Regions from separate parts of the Acidovorax sp. SDU_ACID1 genome, predicted to be linked through region 1. Evidence: predicted binding sites of a transcription regulator. Region 1 holds the regulator's gene; each other region holds the start of a gene.
The links. Region 1 encodes FNR, which switches genes on or off when oxygen is low (the NO sensors DNR and NnrR bind a similar motif). Its sites were predicted from a motif close to TTGATNNNNATCAA; they were not measured.
Positions count from the first base shown of each region.

Region 2: ubiM (5-demethoxyubiquinol-8 5-hydroxylase UbiM) is a predicted target of FNR. The motif match lies at 1,802-1,815, and genes of this name have one in related genera.
Region 3: AAG689_RS21590 (universal stress protein) is a predicted target of FNR. The motif match lies at 1,645-1,658, and genes of this name have one in related genera.

Region 1 is NZ_CP152342.1:2,898,100-2,901,367, forward strand. Features, by position in the region: partial or broken gene hemN (oxygen-independent coproporphyrinogen III oxidase) at 1-968, opposite strand, end outside; gene fnr (fumarate/nitrate reduction transcriptional regulator Fnr) at 1,164-1,886, shown strand; gene AAG689_RS14310 (hypothetical protein) at 1,912-2,199, opposite strand; gene AAG689_RS14315 (FixH family protein) at 2,315-2,596, opposite strand; gene ccoG (cytochrome c oxidase accessory protein CcoG) at 2,656-3,268, opposite strand, start outside.
Region 2 is NZ_CP152342.1:4,427,353-4,430,620, reverse strand. Features, by position in the region: gene AAG689_RS21745 (amidohydrolase family protein) at 1-304, opposite strand, end outside; gene ubiM (5-demethoxyubiquinol-8 5-hydroxylase UbiM) at 446-1,741, opposite strand; gene AAG689_RS21735 (DUF6139 family protein) at 1,919-2,158, shown strand; gene AAG689_RS21730 (acetoacetate--CoA ligase) at 2,230-3,268, shown strand, end outside.
Region 3 is NZ_CP152342.1:4,399,071-4,402,338, reverse strand. Features, by position in the region: gene AAG689_RS21595 (helix-turn-helix domain-containing protein) at 98-1,150, opposite strand; gene AAG689_RS21590 (universal stress protein) at 1,168-1,590, opposite strand; gene AAG689_RS21585 (metallophosphoesterase) at 1,719-2,558, opposite strand; gene AAG689_RS21580 (LysR family transcriptional regulator) at 2,555-3,268, opposite strand, start outside.

The DNA.
Region 1 (3,268 bases):
GTCGCAGTCAGGCTGGGTGCTGTAGCCCTGGAAGTTGCGATGCAGGCGCCCCTGGCGCTTGGCCACGGCCAGAGCGTCGTCCGGCAAGGCAAAATGATCCATGCCCACGTACACATAGCCGCTAGCCATGAAGACATCCATGGAGCGGGCCAGCATGGACACTTTGGCCGATGCCATGGGCAACTCGGCGGAGACGATGCGCCGCTGCGCCTTGAACCGCTCGGGCAGGTGGGCATACGCGTAGAGCGCAATGCGGTCCGGGCGCAACTGGGTGACCTGCTCCAGCGTACGGTCGAAGGACTCCGGAGTCTGGCGTGGCAAACCGTAGATCAGATCCACGTTGACCGACTCGAATCCCAGCTTGCGGGCGCTCGCCACCAGGGCGAATACCTTCTCCGCGGGCTGCACGCGGTGCACCGCTTTCTGCACCTCGGGGTCGAAATCCTGCACACCGAAGCTGAGCCGGTTGAAGCCCAGTTCCGCCAGCAGAGCCAGGCGCTGCTCGTCGACCGTGCGCGGATCCACTTCAATCGAATATTCGCCCCCAGGCGCCAGCACGAAGCTGCGGCGCAGCATGCCCATGAGCTCGCGCAGCCCCTCGTCGGACAGGAATGTCGGCGTCCCCCTCCCAGATGCAACTGGCTGACGTGCTGCCCGACACCGCAATGGGCCGTATGCAGGTCGATCTCCCGACTCAGATAGCGCAGGTAGACCTCCGCCCGTTCCGGGTGCCGCGTGATAATCTTGTTGCATGCGCAGTAGTAGCACAGCGACTCGCAAAACGGGATGTGCACATACAGCGACAATGGCATCGCTTTGGCCGCCGAACCCACGCGGCGCTGCTGCAGCGCAAGAATGTATTCTTCTTCGCCAAAAGCCTCCACGAAACGGTCCGCCGTCGGGTAGGAGGTGTAGCGCGGCCCAGGCACATCGAAGCGACGCAAGAGCTCGGTGGTGACAACAGTCATGGGGAAAATTTTCCTTGTATCTGACTATCCACTGTGCCGCAGAGACCCCGGCTCGTCCTTGACTTTAATCAAGCACTCACGGGGTCAGGATAGCGACAATTTGATTTCGGCTCAAAGTCGGTCAATTCCCTGCGGCATTTCCGCCTCCAGGGGTTTCAGAGGTAAGCTAGCCACATGAACAGGGCGCCCGTGCACATGAATCTGCAGACCATCAAAGTTGCGTGTTCCAACTGCAACTTGCGCGAGCTTTGCATGCCCCTGGGGCTGAACGACCAGCAATTGCAACGCATCGACGAAATCGTGGCCATCCGCCGCAAGATCAAGCGAGGCGGCACGCTGTTTCGCAACGGTGAAGCCTTCACTTCCCTTTTTGCGATCCGCACGGGCTTTTTCAAGACCTGCGTCGCCACGGAGGATGGACGCGATCAGGTCACCGGCTTCCAGATGGCCGGGGAGATCATCGGCCTCGATGGCATCGTGAACGACAGGCACACCTGCGACGCCGTAGCGCTCGAGGATGCAGAAGTCTGCGTGATGCCCTTCGACCGCATTGAAGAGCTCTCCCGCGAAGTGACGGCACTGCAGAGCCATGTGCACAAGATCATGAGCCGCGAGATCGTGCGTGAACATGGCGTCATGCTCCTGCTCGGCAGCATGCGCGCCGAGGAGCGTCTAGCGGCTTTCCTGTTGAATCTGGTGCAGCGCCTGCATGCGCGGGGATTTTCCCAGTCGGAACTGGTCCTGCGCATGACGCGTGAGGAAATCGGCAGCTACCTCGGTCTCAAGCTGGAAACCGTGAGCCGTACATTCTCGAAATTCGTGGAAGAAGGCATCGTGGAAGTCAAGCAGCGGCATGTCCGCATCGTGGACACCGATGCCCTGAAACGCATCGTGAACAGCCAACAAGCCTGCCACTGAACCGCCTTGCAGGCGGCCCGCGTCTTCAGGACGAATACTTTGCGCAGTCCAGGGGACGGTCTCCCTTGGGCACAGGACAGCGGTTGACCTCGAACGGCGAGAGGGACAGCATGGTCGTCAATGCACTCGACGCCATGATCACCAACCAGAAGATGAAGAAGGCAACGGTGTAAACGCCTTGCCGCGATAGGTTCATGGGTTGGTCGAACCAGTGCAATGCCTCCGGATCCACGAAGGCAAACACCACCATTTCCATGACCCCTGCCATCAGAAAGGCGGGCCAGGCAATCCACATCAGTCGCTGCGTCCACATTTCGCGTGCCTCCTTGCAATGGTGACAGCCTAGCATCATGCCCTGCGCGTGCAAAGAGTACCCGACCTCTCGATTCCCCTTACCTGCATCAATTCTTTTCGGATGCGGCTCCGCGTCACCGGCGAGGCTGGTCCTCGAGGGGCGTGGCGGCATGGTTGCGGCCCTTTATCGCAGGGGCCATGCTGGCCTCGGAATGCTGGAGCGTCTTGTTGATCTCTAGGCCACGCTGGTAATAGTCTTCCGCCAATACAGGGTCGGGCTGCCGGATCGCGAGCCACAGCGTCACGAAGCCAGCGATCACCACGATCACCGGCCCGGCGATCACCAGCCAGACATGGCCATATTTCCACCAAGGCTGCGCCACTGGCGATTCATTCATGGATGGGACTGCGGGCATGGGAAACTCCTTGGCCCCATAAGGAGGCCTGACCTGAACATAACCACCTGGCAAGCCCATCAGCGGGGTACCAGGAACACCGACTTCTCGGCCACCTGCGCTTTATCGCCTTGTGCCTGGATGTCGAAAAACACAGTGTGCGACCCGGGCGCGGCAGAACCATAGGGCACCTGCAGCCGCACTGCCACCCAGCGCGACTCGGCCGGTCCGATATCGATCTCCGATTCGGAGGCGACTTCCAGCCCTTCCAGCCCGCGCGCACTGATACGGTAGCGCTGCGTGCCTTCGGTGGCATTCATGATCTGCAAGCGGTAGATGTTTTCCAGCTTGCCGCCTGCCACGATCCGGGACAGTGCCGCGCGGTCGCGGACCACGTCCACCTTGAGCGGCGTGCGCACCACGAGGCTGGCCAGCATGCCCACGCACAGCAAGGCCAGCACAGCCGTATAGATCAGCACGCGCGGACGCAGCACGCGCTTGAGCATCTGCGACTGCGTCCAATGGTTCTTCACGCCGTTCTGCGTAGAGAAGCGGATCAGCCCTCTCGGGTACTTCATCTTGTCCATCACGGTGTTGCATGCATCCACGCAGAGGCCGCAGCCAATGCATTCATACTGCAGGCCCTCCCGGATATCGATGCCCGTAGGACACACCTGCACGCACAGCGTGCAG
Region 2 (3,268 bases), 1.5 Mb from region 1:
CCGCGGGGTCCGTCATCACCACGCCGCGCAGGCGCCCGGGATGGGCGCGCAGCGTGTCCAGCAGGAAGCGGTTGTCGTTGCCCAGGAAGCTTGGCTGCACCAGCACGCCGTGCGTGATGCCGTGGGCGTCCAGCAGGCCCAGGTATTGGGCCGGCGTGGCGTCGAATGCCGGCGCATAGCGGCGCGCCGAGGCCAGCGGCAGGCGCTGGAGGAAGACATGCGCATGGCTGTCCACCGCCACGGGCGCGGCAGCGCGGGCCGTAAGCGGGTGCGGATGCGGCGGTGTGCCTGGGTGAGCGGACATGGGGATGGGCGCCTGTGCGGAGGGGTTGGCGCGACTGTAGGCAGCCGGGCGCGCGCGCGTGAGTGGCGCGCGGGTGCCCATCCATAAGCTGCCGTTATGGCTGCGGCGCTGGCGGCGCCGTAGCCCCTCCCCGGAGGGGAATCAGGGCCGCTGTGCGTGGCCTGCCGCCGCAGGCCAGGCCGGGCGCCGCCCCGTGAGCTGGCTGACGATGGCCGCCTTCAGCGGCGGCAGCCGGCTGGCGCCCGCCAGCACGGCCTGGCGCAGCAGGCGGGGCAGGGGCCGCGCGTCCGTGTACAGCCGCACGATGGCGTTGGTGCCCTGGTAGATCGGCCAGGCGTGGCGCTGGTGCGCGCGGGCGTAGCGCTCCAGCACGCTGGCAGCGCCGATGTCCGCGCCGCGCGTATGGGCGCCGGTGAGCGCGTACGTGAGGCTCTCCACGCCCGACAGGCCCAGGTTGAAGCCGTGCGCCGTCACCGGGTGCATGCCCACGGCCGCGTCGCCCAGCAGCGCGCAGCGCGCGGCGGCGAAGCGGTGGGCGTACACGGCCACCAGCGGGTAGGCGTGGCGCTCGCCCACGAGCTGCATGGCGCCCAGGCGGTGCTGGAACTGCTCCTGCACGCGCGCGGCGAAGGCCTCGGGCGGCAGAGCCATCAGCGCCTGGGCCTCGGCCGTGCCAGCGGTGACGACGGCGGAGCACAGCGGCGCGCCGTCCGCCGGGTCGGGCGGCAGCGGCAGCACGGCCAGCGTGCGCTCGTAGCCGAAGCATTCGTGCGCCACCTCGCCGTGCGGCGCCTCGGTGCGCATGCGACAGACGATCACGGTGCGGCCGAAGTCGTTCATCGACGCGCCGATGCCCAGCTGCCGCCGCGTGGCGGAAAACCGGCTGTCGGCCGCCACCAGCAGCGGCGCGCGCAGGCGCTGGGGAACGTCCGGCGCGGCGGCATCGGCGTATTCCAGCTCGGCGTGGGTGGGGGTGACGGCCACCTGCGTCACGCGCGCGCCGGTGACGATGCGCACGCCCGGGGTGCGCGAGGCCACCTCCCAGGCGGTGCGGCGCAATGCGTGGTTGGGCACGATCCAGCCCAGGTGCTCCACCCCCGTGCCGCCCGCGTGCAGCGCCATGGCGCCGCGCTGGCCCACGGGGCCGTCGTGCACCTGGGCCTCGCGCAGCAGGCCGATCTCGTGCCCGGCCAGGCGCTGCCAGCTGCCGAGGCGCTGCAGCGTGGCGACGCTGGGGTGGGTGAGCGCGATCTCGCGCCCGTCCGGCGCCGGGGCGGTGAGCACCTCGCTGCCCTGCTGCTCCAGCACCGTGGCTTGCAGCCCCGCCTGCGCCAGCGAGGCCGCCAGCGCCAGGCCGGCCGGGCCCGCGCCCACGATGAGCACGTCGGTCTGCGAGGCGAGGCCGCGGGGCAGGGGCGGGAGGGTGTCTGAAGGCATGGCGGGGGGGGGGAGAAAGAGGGGTGGCCGGCATTGTCCGCCGGGCGGGTGCGCTCGGGGTTGCCTTGCGTCAAGCCCCGGACCGTGCCGGGGCCATGCGGGGCGCCTTCCTACGCAGGAGGCCGGGAGGCGCCGCTAGAGTGGAACGTTCCCTCACCCAAGCAAAGGACCCCAACCATGCGCGTGGACATCTACCGCCGTGCGGAGGCCGAAGGCCGGTTTTCGCACCTGGCCGTGCCCGAAGGGCGCGCCATTCCCCAGGAGGCCACCAACACCGACTGGGAGAGCGAGCGGCGCGGCGAGGAACTGGACGAAACGGCCGCGCAGTGGCCGGAGTTCGGCATCGTGGAGCCCGGCCGGCAACTGCGCGACAAGGGCTACGCGATCACCAGCCTGGACCGCCAGACCGACGACTGAGCCGCCTGCGGGCTGTCAAGCACGGGACGCTCGCAGGTGACGTGCGCGCTGCGGCGCGCTACGCTGGCCGCATGGAGACACGCACCGCACAACGCCCCCCTTACGTCCCCCAGATCCGCCTATATCAAGACTGGCTGCGCGAACGCCACGGCTTGCAGTTCGAAGGCTACGACGCGCTCTGGCGCTGGTCCGTCACCGAGCTGGACGCGTTCTGGCAAAGCATCTGGGACTATTTCGACCTGCAATCGCCCACGCCGCACACCGCGGTGCTCGCGAAGAACGCCATGCCAGGAGCGCAGTGGTTCCCCGGCGCCCAGGTGAACTACGCGCGGCAGGTGCTGCGCCATGTGGACGCCGCACACGCGGCCGGGCAGCCTGCCCTCATCGGCCGGGGCGAGAAAGGCCGCCGCAGCGAGTTGTCGTGGCCCGAGCTGCGCCGCCAGGCGGCCTCGCTCGCGCTGCACCTGCAGGCGCAGGGCATGCAGCCCGGCGACCGCGTGGCGGCCTACCTGCCGAATATCCCCGAGACCATCGTCGCCTTCCTGGCCTGCGCCAGCATCGGCGCCGTGTGGAGCGTGTGCGCCCCGGACATGGGCACGCACGCGGTGCTGGACCGCTTCCGCCAGATCGCGCCCACGGTGCTCATCGCCGTGGACGGCGTGACCTACGGCGACCGCGACCACGACCGTACCGGCGTGCTGGCCGAGCTGCGCGCGGCACTGCCCTCGGTGCGGCACGTGGTGCTGGTCCATGTCCTTGATGCTTCAAAAAATATAGCTGGCTGCGCTTGCTACACAAGCGCTACGGGCCAAAATGATGCACAAACCAAGGCTTTCGAGCCGCTGTGGCTGCCGTTCGACCACCCGCTGTGGATCGTCTACTCCAGCGGCACCACGGGCCTGCCCAAGCCCATCGTGCACGGCCATGGCGGCATGGTGCTGGGCATGCTGCAGCTCGCGGTGCTGCACAACGACATCGGCTGCAGCTACGCGCCCAACTCGTTCGGCGAGCGCTTCCACTGGTACAGCTCCACGGGCTGGATCATGTGGAACGCCCAGGTCGGCGGCCTGCTGGGTGGCACCACCTGCGTGCTCTACGACGGCAACCCCG
Region 3 (3,268 bases), 1.5 Mb from region 1:
GTTCGGCGCCGATGGATGCGCGCTGTGGCCGATCTTGCGGGCGCCGCGCCCCGGCGGCTTGACCGGGCGTTCGCGCGGCGCTTGACTGGGCGTCTGCTCAGAGCCCGAGCAGCCAGTCGGCGTATTCCACCGAGGCCGCGCTGGGCAGCGCAGGCGGGTTGCGTCCGCTGGCGCGGGCGGCCTCGGCCATGGCGCGCACGTCGCTGGGCGTATGGCCGAAGGCGGCGCGGAAGGCGCGGCTGAAGTGCGCCTCGCTGGCGAAGCCCAGGCGCGCGGCCACGTCGGCCACGCGCAAGTGGCGGTAGACGGGGTTGGACAGGGTCTGGAAGGCGCGCTGCAGCCTGCGCTGCTGCACGTAGCGTGACACGCCGCCCAGCGGCTCGAAGAGCTGGTAGAGCCGGTGGCGCGAGAGGCCGAAGGCGCGGCAGAGCGCCTCGGGCGTGAGCGGCGCGCCCAGGTTGCGCGCGATGTGGCGCTGGATGCGCTCCAGCGTCACGGCCTGCACATCGGCGCGGGCCTCGGCCAGCGTGCGCTGGCTGGGGCGCAGGCAGGCGGCCAGCATCTGGGTGGTGGCGCGCACCACGTCGTCGGCCTGCTCCATGCCGATGGCGGGCAGGCGCCGGTGCAGCGCTCCGAGGTGGTCGGCCAGCAGGCCGCCGAAGACGCTGTCGCCGCGCAGCACGGTGCCGTGCGGGCTGGCCGCGCCCGCGAAGGCCACGTCGCCCAGCGCGCGCGGCACGATGAGCGAGAGCACGTGCGAGTCCTGCGCCACGGTGTGCTGGGTGCGGGCCATGTCGAAGACCACCACGTCGCCGCCGCGCACGCGCAGGCCGACACCATCGCCGTGCTGGCCGATGAATCCGCCCTGGCGGTACCACTGCACGAGGTAATGGTCCAGCCCGTCGTGCGCGGCGCGCGCGTGGCTGCGCGCGAAGCGCTGGGCGCCGAAGTGCAGGTCGCCCAGCAGGAGCTGGCCCAGGTGGACGGCCTCCACCTGCGCCTGGAAGTCCTCGACCGGCGCGCCCTGCGCCAGCGGGGCCACGTCGAAGAGCACCGAAATGCTGGTGCGCCACGCCTCGAAGCGGTCTTCGCCCGGGAGCTGGCTGGTGGAGAAGGTGGTGGAGGGGAGGGGCTGGGTGGGAGGCAGCATGGCCCAGCCCAGGCGGATCAGCGCACCAGCAGCACCGGCACGGTGCAGTTGGCCAGCACCTGCGTGCTCACGGAGCCCATCACCAGCTTGCCCAGCGAGCCGTGGCCGTGGGTGCCCATGACGACGAGGTCGAATTTGCCGGACTCGGCGGTTTTGGCGATGGTCTCGCCGGCGGGGCCCACCTTGGAGATGGTCTTGAGCTGCACGCCCTGGCGGCCCAGGAACTTCACCACGGGCGCGAGCACCTTCTCGGACTCCTCGGCGTAGTACTTATCGAGCACTTCCTTGCCCAGCGTGGCGCGCGCGCGCGGGGGCAGCTGGGGCTGGACGGTGATGGCCGTGTAGCTGTGCGAGGTGCCCAGCATCTCGTCGTGGGCGGCCAGGTAGGCCAGCATCTTCTTGGTGTAGGGGCTGCCATCGACGGCGAGCAGGATGTTCATTGCGAGACTCCGTAAGGGGATGGTTCAGGCTACTTCGCGACCGCGCCTGTTGTCTTGACCAGGGTCATATTTTGCGTGCTCTGTGTGCCGGCGATGGGTGCGCAGCACCCGGGCAGCATCATACGGTTTCACACGGCGACGATGCAGTGCGGCCGGAAGGTGGCCTGCTCGCCCTTGCGCGCGTAGCCGAGCGGGTTGGCGACCACGCGGCAGGCCCAGGCGCCGCCGTCGGCGCGGGTGCCGCGGACCGTGTAGTCGCTGGGCGCGTGCAGGTGGCCGTGCAGCCACAGGCGCGCGCGGGGCAGCAGGTCGTCCAGCGCGTTGCAGAAGCCCGCGGTGCCGGGCACCAGTCCGTAGCGCGGGTCGGCGCTTCTCAGGCTGGGCGCGAAATGGGTGACGGCGACGGTGGGCCCGTCGAAGGGCTGGGCCAGCGCCTCGCGCAGCCACGCCTGGCATTGCAGTGACTGCTCGCGCACGGCTTCGGCCAGGAAGGGCGTGCCGTGGCGCGTGCCGCCGGTCTTGGAGAGGTAGAAGTTGGCCGCGCGGAAGGCCTTGTCTCGCCGCCGCATCCGCTCGGTCTGGGGGGCGCCGGGGTCGGCGAGCGCGTCGAAGTCGCTCCACAGCGTGGTGCCCACCAGCCGCACGCCCTGCAGCACCACGCTCTCGCGCTCCAGCCAGATCAGGCCGAGCCGGTCGCACAGGTGACGCAGGCGCGCGTGCGCGGCGTCGAAGTCCTGCATGTCGTATTCGTGGTTGCCGGGCACGAAGACCACGGGCGTGGGCCAGCCGGCGTACTGCGGCAGCGGAGAGAAGCGGGCCAGGCCGAAGTCGTCGCCCTCGATGCGCGAGCCGGCCTGGTAGGAGCCGATGTCGCCGGCCAGCACCAGCAGGTCGGCGCCGGCGGCGGGGCTGGGGCTGAAGTGCGGATGGGCTTCGAGGTGCAGGTCGGACAGCAGCTGGATGTTCACGGCAGGGGCGGGGCGTGGAAGGTGCGGCGGGCCGAACGCGCCAGGGCGTCCTGCAGCCAGCGGTGGGCCGGGTCGTGCCGGCGGCGGCGGTGCCACAGCGCGTCCACGTGGACGATGGGCATGGGCATGGGCAGGGGACGCCAGACCAGCTCGTCCTTGAGGCTGGCCACGCCCACGAAGTGGCGCGGCAGCACGGTGAGCAGGTCGGATGCGGCGACCACGCGCCCGGCGGTGAAGAACTGGTTGACGGTGAGCACGATGCGCCGGTCGCGTCCTAGCGCGGCCAGCGCCTCGTCGATGAAGCCGAAGGGCTTGCCCGAGAAGCTCACCAGCAGGTGGCGTGCGGCGCAGTACTGGTCCAGCGTCAGCGGGCCGTGCGCCAGGGGGTGGCCGCGGCGCATCACGCAGACGTATTCGCCGTCGTACAGGCGCATGCTGTCGAAGGCCACCAGGCTGTCGGTCTGCGCGCGGGCCGTGAGGTCGGCCATGGCGGCGGGGAAGTAGCCTACGGCCACGTCGGCGGTCTCGTCGTCGAGCAGGCGGCGCGGGTCGCGCGTGGTCAGCGGCACCACGCGCAGCGACACGCCGGGCGCCTCGCGCTCCACGATCTCGACCAGCGGCGGGATCAGCGTGGCGCCGGTGGCGTCGGCCATGGCCAGCACGAAGGCGGTGCTGGCGGTGCCGGGGTCGAAGGCGCCGGGCGCCAGCGC